Shimia isoporae: one gene and its partner. The protein of the gene in region 2 binds, or shares a complex with, the protein of the main gene of each other region. Links are inferred from orthologs where the notes say so. Each region holds a gene or a part of one and is shown on either strand. Other genes may lie near its edges.

Region 1 (7,104 bases), on a different replicon or contig from region 2:
CATCATGCGGGGTGGAAATTCCGCGGAGGTAAAGTACTTCAAGCCGCTTGCCGATGCGGTAGAAGCCTCCCGCGACGGGCTGCAATAAGCAGGTAACAGGCCCGTCGTTTCAGTATTTCGGGGGTCTGCAGAACATCGGCAACACGTCGGTATTACGTCGGTGCAGTTCAGGTGGGGTCATGGGGTCCACATTGGGCGGGACGTTATCGGGACAGACCTGCTGCTTCGAGTTCGTCGATGTGAAAGTCCACATGCAGGTGGTTTCCATCCGGATCATGGATATTAACCTGCACGATGGGCACCCCCGGCGGGAACCCAAGATAGTGGTCTACGCCGCGGGTTTTGAGTTTGGCCATGAAAGCGGCAAGATCCGTCGCGCGGAAGGCCGCATGTTCCAAAGCAAGGTCGCCTTCGGTTTGTGGATTACCTTCCACACCAACCAGATGGACGACGGCAGTATCGCCGAGATAGAGCCAAGCCCCCGGAAAGTCGAAGTCCGCCCTCGGTCCGTTGGTCATGTCGAGCACGTCTTCGTAGAAGGCGATCATGGCTTCAAGGTTGGTGGTGCGGATATTGGCGTGGTCTAGGCTGTGAACTGGCATGGGCAAACGGTATCCGGTAGCGCTAACAGCGGTCAAGCATCTTTGTACTGACGCAAATGTTATTCCGCGTGGGGGGGCAAGTCTCGCGGGCGTGACTATCTGCATTGCAGGATAACACAGGAGAGATTGATGAAATGTCCGGTTGATGGTGCGACGCTGGTGATTGCGGATCGCAACGGTGTCGAGATTGATTATTGCCCGACCTGCCGCGGTGTCTGGCTTGATCGCGGGGAACTGGACAAGATCATCGAGCGTGCCGCGGCGTATGCGCCTCCGCCGCCCCCGCAGAGCTATGAACGCAGCCCAGAGTCGCATGGTCGTGACTATGATCCGCGTTATGACGGCAAAAAGCGCAAGAAGAAAAAGATGAGCGGATTTCTCGACGACATCTTTGATTTCTGACCAAACTCAAGACACTTGAGCAGAGGCGCAGTCGCGAAACTTCTGCACTTCCTGAGCCGCGTCGGTGAGGTCGATGGCCTCACCGTCTGTTTGCGTTCCCGCAAGGGCCATGGCGTTGAATTGCAGCCCGTCCAACACATTGGAGAAGCCGCTGTCGGCGACGTTGAGGGTCTGGCCATCGTCGCTGAGCGCGTGTTTGTCGGTGGAGATGGTGATCTCGTTCGGGCCGACGAAGCGGATGGCGAACCAAGGATCTTCTGGCCAAGTGGCATCTTTGCGGGTGATCGCGAGGGTGTAGAGCGGTTTCGTGGGGTCGTAGGTCAGATGGACATGCGCTGTGTCGGTCTCATGGGTGAGGATGCAGATGTCGGCGAGGGTGGCCTCCCACGCGGCGGCGGGGGAGGTGAGGAGGAGGAAGGGGATGAGGAGGGTGCGCATTGGGAGAGGGTAGGATGGGGAGACGGGGTGTGTCGATATGGGGGAGATCACAAAAGCATGATGCTTTGCATCATGCCGCGCCCGACCTCCCCATCGCACCGAAGGTGCGCCGCTTTTTGAATGGCACGCATTTGGCGCGACGGGAGAGCGCGTTCGCTTCCTCCCTAAGTCGGGCGCAACGGTGAAACTAAAGCGCGAGGAAGATGGCCCCAGCCTGAGCCCCACCAAAAAATGCGAACACCAGAAAGGCAAAGACAAATGCGCGTTTCATTGATGCACCTGCCTTCTTTAGCGCTCTATAGTTTTCATCAATTCGCAGATCGTTCTCTTGGGCCTGAGATGAAAGAGCGAGGAACAATTCATCTCCATCGTCGATGTGTCCTTCCCAATCTCTCCACCAATGACCGCGGATATGGAAGTCTCTTGGCAAACAAGACGCAGCAGCCATGAAGCTGGCAGCAACAAATCCTCCGGCTGAAATATACGCGAAAGTTGGGGCAGGCGCCGTACCACCTAGAGTTACCAAAAGAGATGAAACAGCGGCCAAAGTCCCTGCCAAAGCCATGGCTCTTTGATCGGCCGAAGTCGCTAGGTGGTTAGTGTCCTCAATCATCAATTCCGATTGTCGGAGTGCTTCCTTGGCTATATCAAGTCGTGTATCGTCCGTCATGAATACAGCTATAGGAAGAAAATGGCGAAGAGACCAGCACCACCGCCGACAAGGGGAAATAGAGGTTCCGGATCTATGAACAAGGAAACCGGAGTAGGGCCAGCACCCAAACCAAAGCCGCCTTCGCCAAAGAAACCTCCAAAGAAATAATTGACTAGGCCCGGAATCAAGGCCGCAGGCCGCAAAGCCAGCACCGGCCCTTCTTGACCGGTCCGGCGTTGGCCCTTGGGGTGTGGACTACCGCCCCCGCCGCTTCCCATTGCCACCACGCTGCCCGGCCCGTCCTGCGGTTGACCGGCCGCGTGAGTTGACCGCCTTCTCGGCTGCCGCTTCCACTGCATATTGTCGCGCCATGGGGTCGTCGGCGACGGCCAGGTCCACCGCTTCCAGACGTTTGACCTCGTCGCGCAGGCGGGCGGCTTCTTCGAATTCGAGGTTCTCGGCGGCCTTGCGCATGTCTTCGCGCAGGCCATCCAGCACCGCTTCGAGGTTACCGCCGTGTAGGGGTTTTTCGATCTTGGCGGTGACGCGGGATTGATCCGTGTCGCCTTGGTACAGGCCGGCGAGCACGTCTTCGACGTTCTTTTTGACCGTTTCCGGTGTGATGCCGTGCTCTTCGTTATAGGCCATCTGTTTGGCACGTCGGCGGTTGGTTTCGTTCAGTGCGCGCTCCATCGAGCCCGTAATCCTGTCGGCGTACATGATGACGCGGCCTTCGGCGTTGCGCGCGGCGCGGCCGATGGTTTGCACGAGGCTGGTTTCCGAACGCAGGAAGCCTTCTTTGTCGGCATCCAGAATGGCGACGAGGCCGCATTCGGGAATATCCAGTCCCTCGCGCAGCAGGTTGATGCCGACGAGCACGTCAAAGGCACCCAGGCGCAGGTCGCGCAGGATTTCAATGCGTTCAAGGGTGTCGATGTCGGAGTGCATGTAGCGCACCTTGATGCCCTGTTCGTGCAGGTATTCGGTGAGGTCTTCGGCCATGCGTTTGGTGAGGGTTGTGACCAGCGTGCGGAAACCGTCGGCGGACACCTTGCGGATTTCATCGAGCAGGTCGTCGACCTGCATTTCGACAGGACGAATTTCGACTTCGGGGTCCAGAAGGCCGGTGGGGCGGATGACCTGTTCCGCAAAGACGCCACCGGATTGGTCGAGCTCCCATGCGCTTGGGGTAGCAGAGACAAAGACCGACTGCGGGCGCATAGCGTCCCATTCCTCGAATTTCAGTGGGCGGTTGTCCATACAGGAAGGAAGCCGGAAACCGTGTTCTGCAAGGGTGAACTTGCGTCGGTAGTCGCCACGGTACATGCCGCCGATTTGCGGTACGGACACATGGGATTCATCCGCGAATACGATGGCGTTGTCCGGGATAAACTCAAACAGAGTGGGCGGCGGCTCTCCCGGTGCCCGACCGGTCAGATAGCGAGAATAGTTTTCGATCCCGTTGCAGAAACCCTGCGCCTCCAGCATCTCAAGATCGAAGTTGGTGCGCTGTTCCAGACGTTGAGCCTCAAGCAGCTTGCCTTCGTCCACCAGCTGATCAAGGCGCTGGCGGAGTTCCTTCTTGATCTCGACAATGGCCTGATTGAGCGTGGGCTTGGGCGTCACATAGTGGCTGTTTGCATAGACGCGGATCTGTTCAAAGGTGTCCGTCTTTTCGCCGGTCAGCGGATCGAATTCCGTGATGTTTTCCAACTCTTCGCCAAAGAACGAAAGCTTCCAGGCGCGGTCTTCAAGGTGGGCCGGGAAGATCTCGAGGCTGTCTCCGCGGACGCGGAAAGAGCCGCGCTGGAAGGCTTGATCGTTGCGCCGGTATTGCAATGCGACAAGGTCTGCAATGACAGCCCGCTGATCGTATTCGCCGCCCGCTTTCAGATCGAGTGTCATGGCGGAATAGGTCTCAACCGATCCGATACCGTAAATGCAGCTCACAGACGCAACAATGATCACGTCGTCACGCTCCAGAAGCGCGCGGGTTGCCGAATGGCGCATCCGGTCGATCTGTTCGTTGATCTGGCTTTCTTTTTCTATGTAGGTGTCGGAACGCGGCACATAGGCTTCGGGCTGATAGTAGTCATAGAAACTCACAAAATACTCGACCGAGTTCTCCGGAAAGAACCCCTTCATTTCGCCATAAAGCTGAGCGGCGAGCGTTTTGTTCGGCGCGAGAATAATGGCGGGTCGCTGGGTCTCCTCGATGATTTTGGCCATCGTGAACGTTTTGCCGGTACCTGTTGCGCCCAGCAGAACCTGATTGCGTTCACCGTCTGTCACACCCTGCGAGAGTTCCGCAATTGCTGTCGGTTGGTCCCCTGCAGGCTCAAATTCAGTATGCATGACGATGCGACGGCCGCCTTCGAGCTTGGGGCGGCTTTTCGGGTCCGCAGGGGCGGCGCTCATGAGAGGAGCCTCAACAGAATGGGCCATGCACAGATTCCTTTCGTTGGGCGTTAGTTTGATCTCTTTTTGTTCTTGTTCAAGGGGATTCGGGCCGCGCGATGACATTGATATTTCAAAAGACTGTGTTGGGCATGCTGCATGGCGGCAGAAAGTCATTTGCAAGCGCAGAAAGGGAGAGGCACTGAAGAAGACCAAAATGGTGTCTGTGCGGGATAGAGGAAGGCGTCTTTGGGATTGGTTGCGACATTTTGGTAGGAAATATCGCTCATTGCAGTAATTTCAGGAAATTTTTCCTGTCTTCCGTGAAATATTTGATATGTCGCACTTGCCAAATAATGAGGGGAGATCGTAAGCTAAATTCCAGCAAGCAGCCGACATGTTTGCCTCGATAGGCCACATTACACCCCTCGCTCCCCGTGGTTGGTTCGGCGCAAGAGGCTGCTTGCAAGCTTTCCAAGAAAATTCGATGCGGCACCGTGCATGTTGCGGCAACTCGGCTCTTGCCGGAACTGGGGGAATCCGTGATAAAGCGAGGCAGCCAAGGAGTTAGCTGATGATTGCGCGTATCTATCAACCCGCCCGCACCGCAATGTCGTCGGGTGTTGCGAAAACCAAAGACTGGATTCTTGAGTATGGTCCGTCTGAGGCGCGTGAGATCGACCCTTTGATGGGGTGGACTGGATCTGGCGATACGCAAAGCCAAGTGCAGTTGCGGTTTGACAGCAAAGAAGCGGCTTTGGCTTACGCGGAAGAGCATGGCATTCAGGCGCAAGTCAGTGAACCACACAAGCGCAAAGCCAATATCCGGCAGGGTGGGTACGGCGAGAACTTTGCCACGAACCGCCGTGGACCTTGGACGCACTAACGTTGTTGTAAATCGCTGAACGTCCTCAAACCTTCCTTTGGGTATCCGAGGCGGTGTTTCCGGACATTGCATGTTCCAGATTCTCCAAGCCGTTTTAGCCGTTGGCGAAACCGCGGGTGGAACTGAAGCCATTTCAGGCCATTTAGTCCGCACGTGCGTTTCAAGTCGTCCTGGCGACATCCGTTGTTGATCATGAGGTGCCCAAGCGGGCGGAGAAACGATCAGGTCGTTTTGCGACGGTTGTCTGCTGCTTGATAGGATTGTCAGCAGGCGTTTGCGGGAACCCGCAGAAAGCTTGCGCCTTTGACACTTTCGCAGGCGCTTGCCTTGCCGTGAAGTGACATGGTGCATGGTTTTTTGGTGGAGTCATTCCAAGTCGCGCCGTGCATGCCGATGAGAAATATCGTTTGAAATCAAGCTAGGGCGAGGTGCCAGATTGAATGGGTTGCCGGAGTATGATGAACTGCCGGCACGGGTTGAAAGGGTGTTGGCGGCGATGCCGAATTCCGAAGAAGCGTTGGCGTGTTTCCTTGCCATTGCGAAGGCAATAGCGGGGCCGACTGACTACGAGTTGGTATTGGAAAACTTTGCCGACGGGTTGCGAACACTAATACCGCACGACCACCTCGATATCGTACTGTTGCATCCGTCAGGTACGCAGATTTGCTATGAAGCGCGCCTGCACACCACTTGGAGCCACGCGCACAATCCAGCGAAACCTACCGAAACAAGCCCTATACGCGCTGTTTTGCGGGGAGAGTTGCCCTACATCCTGACTGATGATGCATGGGAAGACGACCGCTTTCATTTCGAAGGAGCGGACAGCAAACCGCTTTTCGATGCCAATTTGCGGAGCAGGATCATCGTGCCGATGCGTGTGCAAGGCGAAATCATCGGATCGTTGGCGATATCCAGCCACAAGGTGAATTATTACGATGCGGATCTGGCGGGCTTGACGCAGGGGGCAGCGGACCTGGTTTCGGCCTATCTCTTTGCGCTGGAACGGGGCAAGGAAGCGCGAGACGCAGCGGTGGCCGAAAGCGAAGCCAAGGGGCGGGAAAAGGCGCTGCGCATGGGCGCGCTTCAACTGACGGAAGGTATGGAGCGCGAAAGGCAACGTCTGGGTATGGATCTTCACGACCAGACTCTTGCGGACCTTGCGAGGATTAAGCGGCGTATGTCCAGGTTGGAAGCGGATAAGCAACTCTCGACGCAGGAACTTGCGCTGCTGCAAGACGATCTGGATCACTGCCTGGCCGATGTACGCCACATTGTCGAAGCTATGAAGCCGGGCGTTTTGCAGTTGTTCGGATTTTCTGAGGCGGTGGATGCCCATCTTGAACGCTGCATGAAACACAGTCGCCGTAGCCTTGTCTGGGATGTTGAGGATAGGACCGGAGGGAAAGTGGACAAGCTTCCTGAAACAGTTCGCACAGCGGTGTATCGGATCGTGCAAGAGGCGGTGAACAATGCCTTGAAGCATGCAGATTGTGCGAAGATTTCAGTCACTGTTTCGACACGTGAAAAGTCGATTGATGTATGTGTTGACGACGACGGAAACGGGATCAGCGAGGACGCTGTGAAGTCTGCCAGCGGGATCAATAATATCCGCACTCGGGCTGAACTGATTTCTGCGACGGTCAATTTTGAGAACCGGCACGACGATGCGGGCACGCGTGTGACAATTTCGGTGCCATATGCCGCGGCTTCCTGAAACCCAACGGCTC
Region 2 (7,188 bases):
GCGATGGGCGTCGTTGCGCAAGTCCACCTGACGCGTTTCAACTTCAATTCCCTTCTCGGCAATCAACATACGCGCCCGGCGCGGGCTCGGCGCTGTGGCGCAGTCGTAAAAAATCATCCGGACCTCCTCTGGTTGCCCACACCCAACCCAGAGCCCAAACCAAAGTCAACGCCTCCAAAGTTGGGGCAACGCGGGGTCACCAAACATGTCGCCAAGCTTCTTTCGGGTCGGACAAACCCTTGGCCGAGTCCACAGGACGGCGGGGCTCACGCCGACAACGTGATGCCTAAAACGGCACGTCGTCAGGCGCGGTCACAAAGCGGGCCACGACCTTCTTCTCTCCCGCCTTCTCAAAGTCCACAGTCAGCTTGTCGCCCTCAATCTCTGTCACGGCGCCATAGCCAAACTTTTGATGGAACACCCGATCCCCAATGGTGAAGCTGCTGACCGCCGTCATATCGATTGCCGCCGCCTTGCTTTCCTTGGGTTGGCTCATGCCATAGGTCCCAGACCGTGCTTGCATCCGTTTCCAACCGGGCGAGTTGTAGACATTCGCCTCAGCCGCCTTGGCTTCCAGTCCAGACGAAAAGCCGCCACTTCCACCACCCTGATGGCCATACAGCCCCGGCGGAGTCAGCACCTCGACATTTTCCTCGCTCAATTCGTCAATGAACCGGCTTGGCATCTGGCTCTGCCATTGCCCGAAAACCCGCCGGTTCCCTGCAAAGGAGATCGTACAGATTTCTTCGGCACGCGTAATGCCCACATAGGCCAGCCGCCGCTCTTCCTCGAGCCCCTTGAGCCCGTTTTCATCCATCGACCTTTGCGACGGGAACAACCCGTCCTCCCAGCCCGGAAGGAACACCGCAGGGAACTCGAGTCCCTTGGCCGCATGCAGGGTCATGATGGTGACTTTTTCTTCGGCGTCTTCGCTCGCATTGTCCAGAACAAGGCTCACGTGCTCAAGAAACCCCTGGAGATTGTCAAATGTTTCCAGGGCTTTGACCAGCTCCTTCAGGTTCTCCAGCCGTCCGGGTGCTTCCGGTGTTTTGTCGTTCTGCCACATCGCAGTATAGCCGGATTCATCAAGGATCACCTGTGCCAGCTCGATGTGGCTCAATTCCGGTTGACCGTCTTGCACACGGGTCGCTTCCACAGTCAAACCGTCGTCAATCACCGCGTCGTCATCCAACGCCACCTCGACAGTCGGGACCACGCTTTGGCGCCGCCAACGGTCTATGTCATCCAGCAAAACTCCAAGTTCTTTGGCGCCTTTTCCGCCAATGCCTTTTTCCTCAAGCAAAATTCGCGCGCCTTCCAAAAGGCTCACACCATTGTTGCGCGCGCACGTCTGGATTTTCTGCTGCGCCACATTGCCAAGTCCGCGCTTTGGCGTGTTCACAATCCGCTCAAACGCCAGATCATCCTCGGGAGAGACAACCACGCGGAAATAGGCCATCGCATCGCGAATCTCCATGCGCTCGTAAAACCGCGGCCCGCCGATCACACGATATGGCAAACCGATGGTCAGGAACCGGTCTTCAAAGGCGCGCATCTGATGGGATGCCCGTACCAGTATCGCCATGTCGTCAAGAGATTTGCGGCCCATGCCACGCGTGCCGCGCTGCATCGCTTCAACCTCTTCCCCGACCCAGCGCGCTTCTTCCTCGCCGTCCCAATGCCCGATCAGGCGTACCTTCTCGCCCATGTCAGCTTCGGTCCAAAGCTCCTTGCCCAACCGGTTTTCATTGCCGCGAATGACGTTGGAAGCCGCCGCCAGAATGTTGCCGGTCGAGCGGTAATTCTGTTCAAGCCGCACAACATGTGCGCCCGGAAAGTCTTTCTCAAACCGCAGGATGTTGCCCACTTCAGCGCCACGCCAACCATAGATCGACTGGTCGTCGTCGCCCACACAACAGATATTCTTGTGCCCCTGCGCCAACAGGCGCAGCCACAGATACTGTGCGACGTTGGTATCCTGATACTCGTCGACCAGAATGTAGCGGAACCAACGCTGGTATTGCGCCAATACATCCGGATGATCCTGAAAAATCGTGACCATATGCAAAAGCAGGTCGCCAAAGTCGCAGGCATTCAACTGTTTCAAACGCGCTTGATACTGCGCATAAAGCTCGCCGCCGCGATGGTTGTAAGCGCCAGCATCCGCAGCGGGCAGCTTTTCAGGCGTCAAAGCCCGGTTTTTCCAGCCATCGATCAGGGATGCCAACTGCCGCGCAGGCCAGCGCTTGTCATCAATGCCTGCCGCAGTCACCAGTTGCTTGAGCAATCGTAGCTGATCATCTGTGTCCAGAATGGCAAAGTTGCTCTTGAGGCCAACCAACTCCGCATGGCGGCGCAACAGCTTCACACAGATCGCATGGAATGTGCCCAGCCAAGGCATGCCCTCGATCTGATGCCCCAACATATTGCCGACGCGGGTTTTCATCTCCTTGGCGGCCTTGTTGGTAAAAGTCACTGCCAGAATTTCGTTCGGGCGCGCCTTGTTCATATTCAGCAGATGCACAATCCGTGCCGTGAGCGCCTTGGTCTTGCCGGTTCCGGCACCGGCCAGCATCAACACAGGCCCGTCGAGATTCTCGACCGCCTCGCGCTGCGCGGGGTTCAGTTCGTCAAGATACGGCGTCGGGCGCGCCATCATGGCGCGTGCCGACAGCGAAGCGCCTTCGAAGGCGTCAAGTTCGTCGTCAAAACTGCTCATGGCGGGCAATCTACAGCGCCAAATCAGCGATTGGAAGTTCTCTTTATGTTCGCCCACAGTGGCAAACACGTTAAATACTGGACAAATCACGCAATCCGGCGAAACTCGGCGCATGGATTTGCACGCAAAATACCCCGCTCTGAGCGATCTGCGCAGCAAGGCGCAAAGCCGAATCCCCAAATTCGTTTGGGAATATCTGGACAGCGCCACAGGCGACGAGCGCACCAAGGCCCGCAACCGGGCAAAGCTCGACGAAATCCTGTTCCACCCCTCCATCCTTCATGGCGACATCACACCGGACACCTCAGTAGACCTGCTTGGCCAACGCTACCCCTTGCCTGTTGGAATGGCCCCGATCGGCATGTCCGGCTTGATGTGGCCCAACGCAGAGTTCTCTCTGGCCCGCGCGGCCGCGGCGGAGGGCGTCCCTTACTGCATTTCGACAGTGGCCACCAAAACGCCCGAAGAGATGACACCGTATCTGGGTGAAAACGCGTGGTTCCAGCTCTATCCTCCACGCGACGAGGGTATTCGCAAAGACCTGCTGGGCCGGGCAAAAGCGGCTGGGTTCTCCACACTGGTTCTTACGGTGGATGTGCCCACGGCTTCCCGCCGCGAACGGCAGATCCGCTCCGGCCTCACGACACCTCCGCGACTGACGCCCCGCCTTCTGGCACAGGTGGCCATGCGCCCGGCTTGGGCCTTGGCCACTGCCCGCGCGGGCATGCCGCGCATGAAACTGATTGACGACTATGCAGAAGAAGTCAGCGGCCTCAGCTCAACAGCCCACGCCGGCTATCTGTTGCGAACCTCGCCGGACTGGGATTACCTCAAATGGCTGCGCGACCATTGGGACGGTCCGTTTGTGGTCAAAGGTGTGATGCGTCCGGGCGATGCCCAGCGGCTTGATGCGGCTGGCGTAGACGCGCTTTGGCTCTCCAACCACGCTGGCCGCCAGTTTGATGCATCCCCGGCCACGATCGAAGCCCTGCCCGCCATCCGTGCAGCGACAAACCTGCCCTTGATTGTCGACAGCGGATTTGAAACCGGTCTGGATATCCTGCGGGCGTTGGCCTTGGGAGCAAGTTTCGTCTTCATGGGGCGCGGCTTTCACTATGCGCTCTGCGCGCTCGGCGACGCGGGCCCGGCTCATTTGCTGGACATCCTGCGACAGGACCTGGCGGCCAATATGGGGCAACTGGGCGCGGAAACCTTCGATGACCTGAAATCGAGTCTCGTGGACTAGAAAGATCGGACCGATCTACTTTGCCACCAAATCCTTCGGCATGGCGTCAAACGCTGTTTGAGCGGAAACGACCGGCAATCCGGATGGCACCCATCCCGGTCCACGCCTGCCCCCCAACATGCCTTCGCTTACGTCCATAACGCCCTCGACACCATTGTCCCGAAGAAGCGACATCATCCGGCCCGACCTGTTGCCCGAACGACAGATAATCGCGACCTGCTTGTCCGGGTTGCGTTCGATTGCCGCCAACAGCCAGCTTCCAAACTCCGGCTCGCGCATATCGAGCGGCCAAGCGCCCTCAGCGACGCCGGTTTCCTGCCATTCTTCCGGAGTGCGCAGATCAATCAGGATCAACTCACCGGACCGCAGCCGTACATGCGCCTCCGACGCGCTTAGGGTGTTTTCGGCCCAACCGGCATTCGGCACGATCAGCGCCCAACCCGCCAGCAAGAATCCACGACGATCCATCATGTCAAAACACTCCTCAAATCCGGCCCGAATACTGTCACGCGGCCCGTTTCCAAGCAACAAACGCCCACCTCCAACTTAACGGAGTTACAAAACTGCGCGAAAACCCCGCCATGCGCACGATTCAAACAACGCAAATTCATGTTTTCGCAAACACTGGGCGGGTTGCACATAAATGTAACACAAATCTTACAAATCAGGGTCTCTGGGTATTGCGCTGCGCTGCGGCGAAACGCTAGCAATTCGCCCGACACACCGACAGAGCCACAAAGGGGAAGCCTGCCGATGACCGATTTTCAGAAAATCCTGATCGCCAACCGCGGTGAAATTGCCATCCGCGTGATGCGCGCCGCAAACGAAATGGGCAAAAAGACCGTTGCGGTCTTTGCCGAGGAAGACAAGCTTGGCCTGCACCGTTTCAAGGCAGACGAAGCGTACCGTATCGGCGAGGGACTTGGTCCGGTAGCGGCTTATCTGAGCATCGACGAAATCATTCGCGTCGCAAAGGAATCCGGCGCCGACGCTATTCACCCCGGTTACGGCCTACTGTCGGAAAACCCCGACTTCGTGGATGCCTGCGAAGCCAACGGCATCACGTTCATCGGCCCCAAAGCCGCCACCATGCGTGCACTCGGCGACAAAGCCTCGGCCCGCAAAGTTGCGATTGAGGCAGGCGTACCCGTCATTCCAGCGACCGAAGTGCTGGGCGACGATATGGACGCCATCAAGAAGGAAGCCGCCGAAATCGGCTATCCCCTGATGCTCAAAGCGTCTTGGGGCGGCGGTGGACGCGGCATGCGTCCGATCTTCTCCGAAGATGAAGTCGAAGAAAAAGTGCTGGAAGGCCGCCGCGAAGCCGAAGCCGCTTTCGGCAATGGCGAGGGTTATCTGGAAAAGATGATCACCCGTGCCCGCCACGTTGAGGTCCAGATTCTCGGTGATCAGCAGGGCAACATCTACCACCTGTATGAGCGCGACTGTTCCGTGCAGCGTCGCAACCAAAAGGTCGTCGAGCGCGCGCCCGCACCGTACCTCTCAGAAGCGCAGCGGGAAGAGATCTGCGAACTTGGTCGCAAAATCTGCGCCCATGTGAACTACGAATGCGCCGGCACCGTCGAGTTCCTGATGGATATGGAAACCGGCAAATTCTACTTCATCGAGGTAAACCCGCGCGTACAGGTGGAACACACTGTTACCGAGGAAGTCACCGGCATCGACATTGTTCAGGCGCAAATCCTGATCGCCGAAGGCAAATCCATTGCCGAAGCCACCGGCAAGGCCTCCCAGTATGACATTCGTCTGAATGGACACGCGCTTCAGACAAGGATCACCACCGAAGATCCGCAGAACAACTTTATTCCGGACTATGGCCGTATCACCGCGTATCGTTCGGCAACTGGCATGGGCATCCGCCTGGACGGGGGCACCGCCTACTCCGGGGGTGTGATCACCCGCTACTATGACTCACTTCTGGTGAAAGTCACCGCGCACGCGCCGACACCTGAAAAGGCCATCGCGCGCATGGATCGCGCCCTGCGCGAATTCCGCATCCGCGGCGTCTCTACCAACATCGCGTTTGTCGAAAACCTGCTCAAGCACCCGACCTTCCTGAACAACCAGTACACCACCAAGTTCATTGACGAGACGGACGATCTCTTCAACTTCAAGAAGCGTCGCGACCGCGGCACCAAGGTCCTGACCTACATTGCCGACATCTCGGTGAACGGGCACCCGGAAACCACCGACCGTCCAGCACCTGCCGCCGATCTCAAAGAACCGGTTGCACCCGCCAAAAAAGCAGAGCCCGCCTATGGCACGCGCAACCTTCTTGAAGAAAAAGGCGCGCAAGCAGTCGCAGACTGGATGAAGGCACAGAAACAACTGCTTCTGACCGACACGACAATGCGTGACGGGCACCAATCTCTTTTGGCGACCCGTATGCGCTCGATCGACATGATCAAAGTAGCGCCAACCTACGCCTCCAACCTTCCACAGCTGTTCTCGGTTGAATGTTGGGGGGGCGCGACCTTCGACGTCGCGTATCGCTTCCTTCAGGAATGCCCGTGGCAGCGCCTGCGCGATCTGCGTGCGGCCATGCCCAACCTGATGACGCAGATGCTTCTTCGTGCGTCCAACGGCGTGGGCTACACCAACTATCCCGACAACGTGGTGCAGGAGTTCGTCCGTCAGGCGGCCGAGACAGGCGTCGATGTCTTCCGCGTGTTTGACTCGCTCAACTGGGTCGAAAACATGCGTGTTGCGATGGATGCGGTGGTCGAAAGCGGCAAGGTCTGCGAAGGCACAATCTGCTACACGGGCGATCTGCTCGATCCGAACCGCGCTAAATACGACATCAACTACTATGTCTCCATGGCCAAGGAGCTCGAGGCGGCAGGCGCACACATTCTTGGCCTCAAGGATATGGCTGGCTTGCTGAAACCGGCCTCTGCAAGGGTACTGGTCAAGGCGCTCAAGGAAGAAGTCGGCTTGCCGATCCACTTCCACACCCACGACACATCCGGCATCGCCGGCGCGACCATTCTGGCGGCTGCCGAGGCCGGCGTGGATGCCGTGGACGCTGCAATGGACGCATTCTCTGGCGGCACCTCTCAGCCTTGCCTCGGCTCCATTGTGGAGGCCACGCGCAATACCGACCGCGACACCGGTCTGGATATCAAAGCCGTGCGCGAAGTGTCCGATTACTGGGAAGGCGTGCGCGCCCAGTATGCCGCCTTCGAAAGCGGGCTGGCTGCGC

Evidence for each region. The genes of interacting proteins can lie anywhere in the genome.
Region 1: the proteins of BXY66_RS01230 (region 2) and uvrB are in contact, whole or in part, in a crystal structure (PDB 7EGT), measured with the Thermus thermophilus proteins. The link is inferred for Shimia isoporae from one-to-one orthologs. Residues at the interface, in WP_096412145.1 of Thermus thermophilus: His654, Arg656, Phe657, Gln666, Asp668, Glu669, Lys680, Arg681, Leu682, Ser683, Lys685, Tyr686, Ala687; in WP_096411307.1 of Thermus thermophilus: Glu23, Leu25, Arg26, Asp27, Gly28, Glu29, Arg30, Phe31, Arg55, Glu326, Asp327, Phe328, Glu379, Ser382, Gln383, His398, Gly400, Arg401.

The regions. Positions count from the first base shown.
Region 1 is NZ_SMGR01000005.1:78,893-85,996, reverse strand. Bases 1,945-4,923 are described here. They hold uvrB (excinuclease ABC subunit UvrB), read right to left. Parts: upstream 4,540-4,923; coding sequence 2,350-4,539; downstream 1,945-2,349. Other genes in these bases: BXY66_RS18675 (hypothetical protein), read right to left, coding at 1,945-2,055. In the rest of the region: BXY66_RS18695 (hypothetical protein), read left to right, coding at 1-88; BXY66_RS18690 (VOC family protein), read right to left, coding at 204-602; BXY66_RS18685 (TFIIB-type zinc ribbon-containing protein), read left to right, coding at 732-1,004; BXY66_RS18680 (hypothetical protein), read right to left, coding at 1,011-1,442; more of BXY66_RS18675, read right to left, coding at 1,630-1,944; BXY66_RS18665 (ETC complex I subunit), read left to right, coding at 5,066-5,377; BXY66_RS18660 (GAF domain-containing sensor histidine kinase), read left to right, coding at 5,814-7,091. UniProt on the Escherichia coli protein: The UvrABC repair system catalyzes the recognition and processing of DNA lesions. A damage recognition complex composed of 2 UvrA and 2 UvrB subunits scans DNA for abnormalities.
Region 2 is NZ_SMGR01000001.1:236,578-243,765, reverse strand. Bases 4-3,066 are described here. They hold BXY66_RS01230 (ATP-dependent helicase), read right to left. Parts: upstream 2,720-3,066; coding sequence 287-2,719; downstream 4-286. Other genes in these bases: BXY66_RS01225 (alpha-hydroxy acid oxidase), read left to right, coding at 2,832-3,066; BXY66_RS01235 (glutathione S-transferase family protein), read right to left, coding at 4-117. In the rest of the region: more of BXY66_RS01235, read right to left, coding at 1-3; more of BXY66_RS01225, read left to right, coding at 3,067-3,965; BXY66_RS01220 (rhodanese-like domain-containing protein), read right to left, coding at 3,981-4,436; BXY66_RS01215 (pyruvate carboxylase), read left to right, coding at 4,719-7,188. UniProt on the Escherichia coli protein: A helicase with DNA-dependent ATPase activity. Unwinds DNA duplexes with 3'-5' polarity. Translocates on single-stranded DNA with 3'-5' polarity. Initiates unwinding more efficiently from a nicked substrate than double-stranded DNA.